Bacillus pumilus: one gene and its partner. Each later gene encodes a partner of the first gene's protein in a complex. Links are inferred from orthologs where the notes say so. Each region holds a gene or a part of one and is shown on either strand. Other genes may lie near its edges. The genes, in order: mecA and clpC.

Evidence for each region.
Region 2: the proteins of mecA (region 1) and clpC are in contact, whole or in part, in a solved structure (PDB 3PXG), measured with the Bacillus subtilis proteins. The link is inferred for Bacillus pumilus from one-to-one orthologs.

What each region holds. Positions count from the first base shown.
Region 1 is NZ_CP046128.1:1,116,984-1,123,590, reverse strand. The notes cover bases 538-3,365. They hold mecA (adaptor protein MecA), read right to left. Parts: upstream 2,371-3,365; coding sequence 1,705-2,370; downstream 538-1,704. Other genes in these bases: spxA (transcriptional regulator SpxA), read right to left, coding at 3,338-3,365; GKC25_RS05410 (TerC family protein), read left to right, coding at 2,633-3,298; cls (cardiolipin synthase), read right to left, coding at 538-1,619. Also shown: more of cls, read right to left, coding at 99-537; more of spxA, read right to left, coding at 3,366-3,733; GKC25_RS05400 (GNAT family N-acetyltransferase), read right to left, coding at 3,927-4,505; GKC25_RS05395 (ABC transporter ATP-binding protein), read right to left, coding at 4,940-5,860; GKC25_RS05390 (ABC transporter ATP-binding protein), read right to left, coding at 5,862-6,607. UniProt on the Bacillus subtilis protein: Enables the recognition and targeting of unfolded and aggregated proteins to the ClpC protease or to other proteins involved in proteolysis. Acts negatively in the development of competence by binding ComK and recruiting it to the ClpCP protease.
Region 2 is NZ_CP046128.1:104,241-111,137, reverse strand. Bases 1,689-4,806 are described here. They hold clpC (ATP-dependent protease ATP-binding subunit ClpC), read right to left. Parts: upstream 4,407-4,806; coding sequence 1,971-4,406; downstream 1,689-1,970. Other genes in these bases: GKC25_RS00580 (protein arginine kinase), read right to left, coding at 4,403-4,806; radA (DNA repair protein RadA), read right to left, coding at 1,689-1,877. Also shown: DNA integrity scanning diadenylate cyclase DisA, read right to left, coding at 1-495; more of radA, read right to left, coding at 498-1,688; more of GKC25_RS00580, read right to left, coding at 4,807-5,494; GKC25_RS00575 (UvrB/UvrC motif-containing protein), read right to left, coding at 5,499-6,056; GKC25_RS00570 (CtsR family transcriptional regulator), read right to left, coding at 6,071-6,535. UniProt on the Bacillus subtilis protein: Competence gene repressor; required for cell growth at high temperature. Negative regulator of comK expression. May interact with MecA to negatively regulate comK.

The DNA of each region.
Region 1 (6,607 bases):
GGCAAAATGAACTTTTATCGTATCAAAACATGATTTTACTGATGTTTTCCTGAGGAAAATGAAAAAACCCCCTGATAAAAAGGGGGAAAATACAATCTTTATAGTAATGGTGATAATAATCTTGCTGTGGATTCAAACAGTCTTACCCTTAACGGTCTCTTTGCAAATTCTTCTGGGACAATTTCATGCGACTGCTCTAAATCACCTAAGAAGTCGTTCACGAGCTTCTCTGTGCTTTTCGTTTTATATAGGAAGGCATTCACTTCAAAATTCAAATGAAAGCTTCTCATATCCATGTTGGCCGTTCCTATCGAAGCCAGCTCGCTGTCCACAATGATAAATTTACTATGCATAAAGCCTTGATCATACTCATACACCTTTGCTCCTGCTTCTAAAAGCTCTGGGAAGTATGAACGGGACGCATGGAAGACGATCCGTTTATCTGGATTCTTCGGAGCAATAATCCGTACGTCTACTCCGCTTAATGCAGCAATTTTCAATGCAGACAAAATATCATCATCCGGCACAAAATACGGTGAAGCGATCCAAATAGACTTTTTGGCAGAGATAATCATGGAGAAAAAGAGATTTTTAATGACCTCCCACTGTTTATCAGGACCGCCAGCAATCATTTGTACGCCTTCTGTTGTGCTCTCAAGGTGGCTGAAATCTTTGAAGTAGTCCACACCTGCGCATCTCTCATTCGTCATATAGTACCAATCCTGCATGAAAATCTGCTGCAGGTCACGAACAGCTTCCCCCTTAATCATCAAATGCGTGTCACGCCAAAATCCATATTGTCTGCTTCTGCCCATATATTCGTCTCCAATGTTCAGCCCGCCGACAAATCCGGCTTCTCCATCAATCACGACAATTTTTCGGTGATTTCGGAAATTGATTTTATTATTTAACAGGGGGAGCCTGACTGGTAAAAACGGAACGATCTGAACGCCAGCCTTTTCGAGGTCAGCAATATATTGACGAGAGAGCTTTAAGCTTCCTACATCGTCATATAAAAAGCGGACAATCACGCCATTTTTCGCTTTATCAATTAGAATATCCTTTAATTCTTGCCCAAGGTCATCGTGGCGGAGAATATAATATTCTAGATGAATGTGATGTGTCGCTTTTTTGATTTCTTCAAAAATATGAGAGAATGTTTCTTCTCCATTGGTCAGGACTTTAGAGGACGTGCGATACGTAATAGGGGTATGTCCAAGTCTGTGAGCCAGCTTAAATAAGAGCTGCTGATGATCACCCATATGCGTCATTTTCTCAATCGCTTCTCTATGAATATGTTCATCTTCCTGGATTAACTGTTCGTCCAGGATGGCTTTCTTTTCAAACAGCCGGCGCTTTTTGATATTGCGTCCAAAGAAAATGTAGAACAAAAAGCCGAATAACGGAAAGCTGCCAAGCAGGACAAGCCACGTAATCGTTTGAGATGGATTCCGGTTCTCCAAGAATATGACAAACCCGATGAAGATAATCGATAAAGTGAATAGAACACTGACAGAACTTAATACACTTACCGCTAAATCACCGGCAATTAATTGAATGACTAAATAAGCACCTATCGTAATGATAAGAAAAAATAGAACTTTGACTAAATTTCTCATTTCATTTTCTCCTTGCCGATCTCTTTATTTACCTATTCATTCAGATAAAAAAGCCGATTCCTCTATAGAAATCGACTTTTGTTGGTTACGAGAAGTGCTGTTGAATCGTTTCAAGGGCGTTTCCTTCGATAATCAGCTGACCGTATTCTTTCAGTCTGTAAATGCTGACCACTGATTCATGAGCATATTCAAGCAAAATGCTGAGCTTATTCTCCACTTGCTCATCTGACAAATCCTCGTGGAAGTCAACATATAGATAATAACGGTTTTCAAACGAATATAAACTTGTGGTAAAATCCTGCATATTTAATTGAGAAAGTGCAATCAAATCTTCAAAGTCATCCATTTTCAACACAAATTGAAGTTGAAGTTTTTTGTCTTTCTCATTATGGTCTTCTTGATCCTGCTCTTCTTTTTGAAAATCATCAAGCAGTGCGTCTAGACTTTCTTCATCTGTTTGATCTTTTTTATCTTCTGGAATCGGCAATTCGAGCTTTTGTCCATCTTTAGAAAGTTGGGCTTTCGTCACGACAATTTCAAGACCTTTGTCAAGTGCCTGCACTTGAATCCAAAGCGGTCCCTCTACTGCAAATTCTTCTTCTTCGTGCACTTCGTCCATTACTTCCCAAAACAGCTCTTCACTGCGTTCACGATTATACCAAATCTCTTCACGGTCAAATCCGCGATCTTCAATATCACCGTAGGAAATATAAAATTTCACTGTATGTTCATTAATTCTTTCAATTTCCATTTTGCCAACCTTCCCTTCTATATAAGATGTTGAAGGGACATACAAGCTCCCAATTAATAGTACTTTACTACACTTTACCCGTTCCGTCTACATGTTAACCGTTTAAAGAATTGAGGTATTACTTCGTACTGTCTATTTTATGATAAAACATGAATAAAAGAAATAAAAACGCATTTTTTGCAGAGAAAACTTGTAGAAACATATATTTGAATTGTCTTCATATATTGGTTGTACGAGCTCTATTAGACATGAGGTGAAATGGATGGAAACAGAGTGGATCGTATCCTTACTAATGATTATTGGCATAGATCTGATTTTAGGCGGGGATAACGCGTTGATCATTGCGATGGCTAGCCGCAGCTTGTCAAATGACAAACGCAATAAAGCCATATGGATCGGCACACTTTTGGCAGTGCTGATGAGAATTATGATGACGGGTGCCGCAGTTTATTTATTGACCATCCCTTATTTGCAATTTATCGGCGGGCTTTTTCTCCTTTATATAGGATACAATTTGTTAATTGAACAAAAGAAAGAATCGATTCGCATTAAAAGCAGCGGCTCCCTTTGGCGTGCGGTTCAGACCATTGTGATTGCAGATCTCTTTATGTCACTTGATAATGTGATTGCAGTTGCAGGTGCGGCAAAAGGCAACATGCTGCTGACCGCTTTCGGCCTTATGATTTCAGTACCGATTATTATTTGGGGAAGTAAACTGATTCATGCCGCTTTAACCAAATTCCCGTTTCTTTTATACGGAGGAAGTGCTCTTTTGGCTTTTACTGGCGGTGAAATGATTGTTCGTGATGTGAAATTGAATGAATTTATGGCTCAGCATGCGACTCTCGAATTTATGCTTCCGTTTTTAACGGTCGTAATGGTCATTTTAGCCAGCCTATTTTACGAACAAACAGCTGAAAACAAATAAAAAAAGCTGCCAAATGATCGGCAGCTTTTCAATTTTCTATTAGTTAGCAAGTCGCTGAGCTTCTCTTAGTTGGAATGTACGAACCGTTCTTGGAAGGAAACGTCTAATTTCATCTTCATTGTAGCCAACTTGTAGTCTTTTTTCATCCAAGATGATTGGACGTCTTAAAAGACCTGGATGCTCATTGATCAGTTTATACAATTGTTGAAGCGGCATTGTCTCAACATTCACATTTAGCTTTTGAAATACTTTTGAACGTGTTGAGATAATTTCATCTGTACCGTCTTCAGTCATTCGAAGAATTTCTTTGATTTCATCGATTGAAAGAGGCTCAGAAAAGATGTTTCTCTCTTGATACGGGATATTGTGCTCTTCTAACCACGCTCTTGCTTTTCTACATGATGTACAGCTTGGTGATGTGTATAATGTTACCATAAATCTTCACTCCTCAATTTGTAGAATGAATATTGATCTGTATTCTTAAATTAAAATTGTTCTAAATAAGTAATCTTTATAGTGATTATACTATAAAAAAGTAAGTGTGAACAGATTTTCTTGCAATTTTTGTGACAAAAACTAGACAATTTCATTCATTTTATGGTGCCGTTTGATGTCTGAACATTCTCATTTAGTCGAGATGATCGAAAATATTTTTTTGTTTTCTATTTTCAATGACCTTCAATACATCATCAACATCCTCATACGACTGCCCATACCATTCTTCATCTTTATACGTATGGATTCGTTCATAGGTCTTCCTCATAGCCTCCATCATTTCTTCCTCATTATCTGTAAGAGGCGACCAATAAAGGATTTCCATGCGGTTCACTTCATTTGTTGCAAGTGACCTGCGTTTATAACCGATTGATTCTGCGTGCTTGAAGTGCTCTCTTTGGTAAAACTTTAGGCGTTTTGCAGTATCTGCATCATCTTCATCTACAGGCTCGACCTCAAGCAAGATCGGTTTCTTTTTTTCCTTCAGCTTATGAATGAGCTTTGATCCGAGGCCTTCACCTCTTGCATCTCTGGAAACAAATAAATAATCAATAAAGATGAAAGAATCAAATTCGGCGTACATCATCACATGATGAGGTCCTTCCTCCTTATGATAAATATCACTTCTTTCCTTTAATAAAGCTTCCATATGCTCTTTTGACTTCATTTCTTCTATCGGGAAGTATTCACTGAGCTTTTCATACCAATTCATGGATCCGCTCCTTATGATATCGTTAAGAACCACTTCCTTAGATATTCCCGATTTTCTGCTATTTAAACGCCTGTACTAGTAAGACGCAGTAAAGACTTCACTAGTTTCACTTTTTTTCAAACAACAGAAAAAAGTTTTATATCGTACGGTCCATGAGTAATTGAAAACAAACAAAGAGGATGAGTGTCATCCCAGTTTGAAACATAATGAAATAAAGATACTTCATGCGCCGTGATTCTTGCTTCTGATTGCTTGTCTTTCGGTTTAGCATATATTCCACGGAAAAAGACACGATGCCAATGAGCAGCGAAACGTCTTCCATATCGACATCTGATTTCCTCCTAGAAACCGCTTGTTGTTATCTAGAAATTACCATCATCTTATTTTTTGTAAAATAAAAAAAGAAGCACTGACATAGCAGCGCTTCTTTCTTCTTATGATTGTTTAGCTTGAAGCTCTTTGAATTCTTCCTCTGTGCAGCTCACAAAGTGACCTGGCTTCACTTCACGGAACTCGGTGTTCGTTCCTTTGTGAACAGATGGATCATACTTGATTCGTTTGCGGTTACGCTCATAATCTGGATCTGGGAGCGGAATCGCAGATAGTAATGATTTTGTATATGGATGAAGCGGATTTTCGTATAATTCATTCGCTGGTGCCAGCTCTACCAATTTTCCGAAATACATCACACCAATACGATCGCTGATGTATTTTACCATAGACAGGTCATGGGCAATGAATAAGTACGTTAAGCCTTTTTCTTCTTGAAGTTCTTTCATTAAGTTGACAACCTGTGCTTGGATCGACACATCTAATGCAGAGATTGGTTCATCGGCAATGATGAAATCTGGTTCAACTGCTAATGCACGGGCAATTCCGATACGCTGCCTTTGACCACCTGAGAATTCATGCGGGTATCTGTTTGCATGCTCTTTGTTCAATCCAACGGTTTCAAGCAATTGGTATACACGCTCTTTACGTGCTTGCTTTGTTTTCGCAAGGCCATGAATGTCGATGCCTTCTGCAATGATATCAAGCACTGTCATTCTAGGGTTGAGTGAGGCATATGGATCTTGGAAGATCATCTGCATTTGACGGTTGAACTCAAGCATTTTTTGTCTTGATTTCTTCCCGTGTACACTTTCCCCTTTATAAAGAACCTCACCATCTGTCGCATCATAAAGTCTAATGATGGAGCGGCCCGTAGTGGATTTACCACAACCAGACTCCCCTACAAGGCCAAGTGTTTCACCTTTATAAATATCAAATGAAACTCCGTCAACTGCTTTCACAGTCCCTCTTGCTGTATGGAAATGCTGCTTCAAATTTTTGATTTCTAACAGTTTTTCTGCCATGCTATTCACCCTCTTTTACTAATACAGGTTTTTCGTAGCTACCTTCTAGTTCACGCATTCTCGCCTTTACAGAAGCAGGCGGTTCAACTTTAGGTGCATTTGGATGAAGTAGCCATGATTTCACATAATGCGTATCTGATACTTTGAACATTGGCGGTTCTTGTTCAAAGTCAATTTTCATTGCATAATCGCTTCGGAGTGCAAATGCATCTCCTTTCGGCGGGTTTGTCAGATCTGGCGGTGTTCCTGGGATTGCAGTCAGCTTTCCTTCATCTCCGCCATCTGTGTCAAGGCTCGGCATTGATGCTAAAAGCCCCCACGTATATGGATGTTTTGGATTGTAGAAAATTTCATCAACAGTCCCTGTCTCCACAATCTGTCCTGCATACATAACGGCTACACGATCAGCGACGTTGGCGACAACACCTAGATCATGCGTAATAAAGATAATAGATGTTTCCACCTTTTGCTGAATTTCTTTCATTAATTCTAAAATTTGCGCCTGAATCGTTACATCTAGTGCTGTCGTCGGCTCATCGGCAATCAATAGCTTTGGATCTGCTGCGAGCGCCATCGCGATGACAACCCTTTGTCTCATCCCGCCACTAAATTCGTGCGGGTATTGCTTGATTCTTTTTTCAGGCATTGCAATTCCAACAAGCTCCAGTAATTCAATGGCTCTTTTTTCAGCCGCTTCTTTTGAAATTTGTTCGTGCTTGAACAGTACTTCTGTAATTTGCTTCCCGA
Region 2 (6,897 bases), 1.0 Mb from region 1 along the record:
ATATTTCTCAAGTGTTTGTATGGCTTGGTTGGCCTTAGTTAAAATAAAGCCAATATCTTTCAGCGTATAACGACGATTCCCTTGGTATAAGGTAATGACGTTCCTCCGTTCAGAAATCGCAATGATTAAGCAGCCTGTCTGCTTCGCTACACGTTCAGCAGTACGGTGCCTCATGCCCGTTTCCGATGAATGGATGGTTGCATCTGGCATCAGCTGTGTATTCGCATACAAGATCTTTTGACCAGAATCGCTTAAAATAATGGCTCCATCCATCTTAGCCAATTCATATAAGTGTGCTGGGGAGAAGGCAGAGTTAATATGAAACCCTCCATCTACAACACTCTTGACTTTGTCGTTATAACCAACAACAATGAGCCCGCCAGTATTGGCCCTCAGGACATTTTCGATCCCAGCCCGAAGAGGTGTCCCTGGTGCCACAAACTGTACGATATCTAAGAGATCGAGTTCTCTCGCTCCTTTTTTCTCTTTTTCCATTTCTATGATCCCCCTAGTGAAATTCGAAGTGCCTCCGCTACATTTTCTACACCGACTAACTCAATCCCTCTCGGCTTTTTCCATCCATCTATATTCGCCTGAGGAATAAACATTCGCTTAAATCCTAGTTTCGCAGCTTCCTGCACACGCTGTTCAATTCTTGATACTCTTCTGACTTCTCCCGTCAGACCGACCTCTCCTATAAAGCAATCCGCTTGATGCGGCGCTGCGTCTTTAAAGCTTGAAGCAATACTGACCGCAATGGCCAAATCAATCGCCGGTTCGTCAAGCTTCACACCGCCTGCGACCTTTAAATACGCATCTTGGTTTTGCAGCAGCAGTCCGACACGTTTTTCTAAAACCGCCATGAGCAATGACACACGATTATGATCAAGGCCTGTAGCCATTCTCCGTGGATTTCCAAAGCTTGTCGGTGAAATTAATGCTTGTATCTCGACAAGAACAGGTCTTGTTCCTTCCATTGAGGCAACAACACACGATCCAGATACACCTGCCGAACGTTCTTCTAAGAAAATTTCGGATGGGTTTAATACTTCCGTGAGTCCTTCCTCTCTCATTTCAAAAATCCCTAGTTCATTCGTCGAGCCAAATCGGTTTTTCACCGCACGTAAGATACGAAACGTATGATGACGCTCGCCTTCAAAATAAAGAACCGTGTCCACCATATGCTCTAAAAGGCGTGGACCAGCGATCGAGCCTTCTTTGGTTACGTGACCAACGATAAATATTGGAATACCATTTGTCTTGGCAATTTTCATCAGCTGTGCTGTACATTCTCTCACTTGAGATACAGACCCAGGAGCTGACGTAATATCGCTTTGATAAACGGTTTGAATCGAATCCACCACGACAAAAGCGGGTTTCATCTCTTGTATAGCAGACGTTATATACTCCATATCGGTTTCAGCCAAAACATGTAAAGAGGTGCTTTTTATGCCGAGGCGGTCCGCTCTTAGCTTCGTTTGTTTAATGGACTCCTCACCAGATATGTATAATACATTCTGATTTTTGTCTGAGAGCTGTGCTGATACTTGTAATAATAATGTGGACTTCCCAATCCCAGGATCTCCGCCAATGAGAACAAGAGAGCCTTTGACAATTCCACTTCCTAATACTCGGTTAAATTCTTCTAAATTCGTTTTGATTCGGGGTTCATCTGATGTTTCAATTGCAGATATAGGTGAAGGTTTTTGAATGGTTTGAACAGAATGATTAAAAGCGCTTCGACGGTTTGCCGGCTCTTTGCGAACGACCTCTTCTGTCATACTGTTCCACGTGCCGCAGCCTGGACATTTCCCCATCCATTTGGCTGACTCATAACCGCACGATTGGCATATAAATTTTGATTTTGTCTTAGCCATAGATTGAAGAATACAACTCCTTATACTGATCAGAAAATAAGTAAAGGGAGGCATACACTTTACTGGTATGCCTCACACTTTTTTCTTACTATATTAGTTCGTAGCAGCCGTCGTTTTTACGACAATTTCTCCATCTTCCACATCTAATACGATATGTTGACCTTTTTCAATATTACCCTTCAGAAGCTCCTCAGAAAGTCGATCCTCCACATGCTTTTGAATCGCTCTTCTTAACGGGCGCGCACCGTACTCAAGATCTACACCTTCGTCGGCAATCTTCGCTTTTGCTGCTTCCGTCAATTCGATTGAAAGGTCTTGTTCTTTTAATCGTTTCGTCAATTGATCAGACATGAGAGACACGATCTCTTTTAGATGTTTCTTTTCAAGTGAATGGAAGACAATGATTTCATCAATACGGTTGATGAATTCTGGTCTAAATGCACGCTTCAACTCGCCCATCACTTTGCCTTTCATATCCTTGTAATTTTGACCTTCATCCTGCACGTTAAAGCCAACATATTTATTTCGCTTCAGTTCACTAGCTCCAACGTTGGATGTCATGATCAAAATCGTATTTCTAAAGTCAACGGTACGCCCTTTAGAATCAGTCAGACGGCCATCTTCTAACACTTGCAGCAAAATGTTGAATACATCTGGATGTGCCTTTTCAATCTCGTCTAAAAGCACAACAGAATAAGGTTTTCTTCTCACTTTTTCAGTCAGTTGTCCGCCTTCTTCATAGCCAACATAGCCTGGAGGTGACCCAACAAGTCTAGATGTAGAGTGTTTCTCCATGTATTCAGACATATCAATACGGATCATCGCTTCTTCATCACCGAAAATAGACTCTGCGAGTGCTCTTGCAAGCTCCGTTTTACCAACCCCTGTTGGGCCTAAGAAGATAAAGGAGCCGATTGGACGTTTTGGATCTTTTAGGCCAGCACGCGCACGTCTCACAGCTTTTGCTACAGCGACAACCGCTTCATCCTGCCCGATCACACGAGAATGGAGCAATTGTTCCATATTGAGAAGCTTATCTGTTTCTGTTTGTGCAATTTTTGAAACAGGCACTCCCGTCCAGCTAGAGACAACCATTGCGATATCATCCACTGATACCTCTGAATTCTCCTGTCCTTGCTTTTCTTTCCAAGATTTCTTTGTGACTTCTACTTTTTCACGCAAACGCTGTTCCGTATCGCGAAGAGAAGCTGCTTTTTCAAATTCCTGACTTTGAACAGCAGCATCCTTTTCCTTGCGTACTTCATCGAGCTTTTGCTCTAGTTCTTTTAGGTTAGGCGGTGTTGTGAAAGAACGTAAGCGGACTTTCGAACCTGCCTCATCAATTAAATCAATCGCCTTATCTGGAAGGAAACGATCAGAAATATAACGGTCAGACAGCTTCACCGCCGCCTCAATCGCTTCATCCGTAATGGACACACGGTGATGTGCCTCATAACGATCTCTAAGTCCTCTTAAGATTTGAATACTTTCATCAACAGATGGCTGATCCACTTGAATTGGCTGGAAACGTCGTTCAAGCGCAGCATCCTTTTCAATATATTTACGGTACTCATCTAACGTTGTCGCCCCGATACATTGAAGCTCTCCACGTGCTAAGGATGGTTTGAGAATATTAGATGCGTCAATCGCACCCTCTGCTCCACCAGCACCAATGAGTGTATGAAGCTCATCAATGAAGAGAATGATATTTCCTGCCTGACGAATTTCGTCCATGACTTTTTTCAAACGATCCTCAAATTCACCACGATATTTCGTTCCCGCTACAACGGTTCCCATATCAAGTGTCATCACTCGTTTATCGCGCAGGATTTCAGGCACTTCATTATGAATAATTTGCTGCGCAAGACCTTCAGCGATGGCTGTTTTACCAACACCAGGCTCACCAATCAGCACAGGGTTATTTTTTGTTCTTCTGCTTAGGACCTCAATGACACGCTGAATTTCTTTGCTTCTTCCAATGACAGGGTCCAAGCTGTCTTCTTTCGCAATAGCTGTTAAATCTCTTGCCAAGCTATCTAATGTTGGTGTATTTGCATTGCTGTTAGAGCCAGCGGCAGATGCACCTGTTTCATTGCTGCCAAGCAGCTGCAGAACTTGCTGACGTGCTTTATTTAAGCTCACTCCGAGGTTATTTAAAACGCGGGCAGCTACACCCTCTCCCTCGCGAATAAGACCTAATAGAATATGTTCTGTCCCTACATAGGAATGACCTAGCTTTCTTGCTTCATCCATTGAAAGCTCAGTGACCTTCTTCGCTCTAGGCGTATAATGAGGAATAGCTTGAGACACCTCTTGCCCTCTTCCAATCAAGCTTTCGACTTCTTTTTGGATTTTATCTGAAACAAGACCCAGTGCTTCTAACGCTTTTGCGGCGATGCCCTCACCCTCACGTACTAGACCAAGTAAAATGTGCTCAGTACCAATGTTCTTATGGCCTAGGCGAATGGCTTCTTCTTGTGCAAGTGCTAATACCTTTTGAGCTCTTTCAGTGAATCTTCCAAACATCATATCGTTTCATCCTCCTGTCCATTCCTATGCATTTCTAAACGCAGCCTTTCTCTAATAATCGCTGCTCGTTTTATATCTCGTTCATTTGGCTCCAAAGCTCCTCCTGAGTACTGTTGAAGAAAGCCAGGCTGAGTCAAAATCATGAGTTCATTCAGTATATTACTTGAAAGCCCCTTAATGATACCTAAATCAATTCCAAGGCGCACATCTGACAAACACTTTGCTGTTTCCTTTGATTCAATCATGCGACAATTGGCCAAAATCCCTAAGGAACGGTACACTCTGTCCTCAAGTTCAATTTGAGATGTTTGATATAACGCCTTTCGTGCAGATCGCTCTTGTTCAATGAGCTGAGCGGTCACACTATTTAAGTCGTCTACAATATCTTCTTCTGATTGACCAAGTGTGATTTGATTTGAAATTTGAAAGATGTTCCCTATTGCTTCGCTGCCTTCACCATAAATTCCTCTGACTACAAGACCTAATTGATTAATGGCCGGAATAATCCGATTCATTTGTCTTGTGAGGGCTAAAGCTGGTAAATGCATCATGACCGATGCCCTAATACCTGTACCTACATTAGTTGGACAGCTTGTTAAGTATCCCCGCTTTTCCGAAAACGCATAATCCACTTGCTCTTCAATCCAGTCATCTATCTGATTAGCCGCTTTTAATGCATTGGCTAGTTGGAATCCTGGGAATAAGCATTGGATTCGAATATGGTCTTCTTCATTCAGCATCACACTGATTTCCTCATTTTCAGAAAGCAAACAACCGCCAAATCTTGATTCAGCTAAGTTTGGGCTGATCAAATGTTTTTCAACAAGTACTCTCTTTGCTAAAGGTTGCGTTTCATTCATACGAATCAGAACAAAGTTTCCGATGTCCTTCACTTCCTGGCTAGCAAACTTTTGCTCGAATTGCTGGAGGACAGCTTCAGCCTCTTCTTGAGAAAACTGAGTTGGGAAACGAACATGCTCTAGGTTGCGTGCTAGCCGGATTCGACTGCTTAGAACAATGTCACTTTCTGGTCCTTTTTGTTTCATCCATTGACTTAAAGCGTCTTGAATAAAATGCTGGAGCGACATGTTGTTAATCTCCCTCCCTCTGCTGAGATTGCTCATGCTCTAGTGCACGAATTTGATCTCGAACTTCCGCTGCTTTTTCGAACTCTTCTTGTTCAATTAACTGCTTCAGCTCTTGCTGCATCAACTCAAGTTTCCGGCGGACATGAAGACTGCCGGCAATCCGTTTAGGCACTTTTCCATTATGGACTGTATTTCCACTATGGACTTTCCGTAAAACAGGGTTCAGATACTGATCAAATGAACGATAGCATTCTGCACAGCCAAAACGGCCTGTTTTTCTGAATTGTTGAAAGGTTAAGCCACACTTAGGACATTGATCCACTTCTCTCGCTTCTTGAAAAATAGAAGATCCCTTATTAGCACTTGTGGTAAAGCTAGGATCAATATTCAATAAACCTGATAATAAGTTGTGAATCGAGAAACCTTGGTTTCCACTCATAGCATATGAATCACTGTTTTCTTTTGCACATTGTTCACATATGTGCATTTCTTGTTTTTCTCCATTTATAACTTTCGTAAAGTGAAAAGTGGCTGGTCTCTCATTGCATTCTTGACAAATCAATCTTTTCACCCGCTTTACTTTAATTTCAAAGCATTTAACATCGCTTTCATCATCCGAGCTCTCAATTCATCTCGTTCAGGTAAATCAATGTGCAAAACAGAACGGTCCATGACACTGATCATCATCTTTGCTTCTCTTTCAGATAAAATATTATTTTCTACAAGACGCATGATGATATGATCAGAGGCAGCCTGTGATAAACGATGATATATTTGGGAAATAATGTTGTTCAATAAGTCGACTTCATCATTCATTTTGACTTTAATGATGCGGATATAGCCACCGCCGCCACGCTTACTTTCAACGATATAGCCTCTCTCGCTCGTAAAGCGTGTATTGATAACATAGTTAATTTGTGAAGGTACGCATTGAAACTTATCTGCAATTTCATTGCGCTTAATTTCTAATATTTCTCGACCATTCTGATCCAAGACTTCCTTCAAATACTGCTCGATGATATCAGAAATATTTTGTGCCACTCCGCCTCCTCCTCCATTGACTTTGACTATATTTGACTTTAACCTTACTATAAATTTTTTCAATCGATTTTTCAAGATAATCGCTCAACTAAGAATATTATTTCCACATTTATATGGTGTCAAACCTCTCAAAAACACAAAAAAAACCAGTTCCGTATGGAACTGGTCCTTAGAAGAGCTTGGCGGCGTCCTACTCTCACAGGGGGAGACCCCCAACTACCATCGGCGCTGAAGAGCTTAACTTCCGTGTTCGGTATGGGAACGGGTGTGACCTCTTCGCTATCGCCACCAAACCTGATGGAGAGAATGTTCTCTCAAAACTAGATAACAATGTTCATGCTTCACATTAGAATATAGGTTAA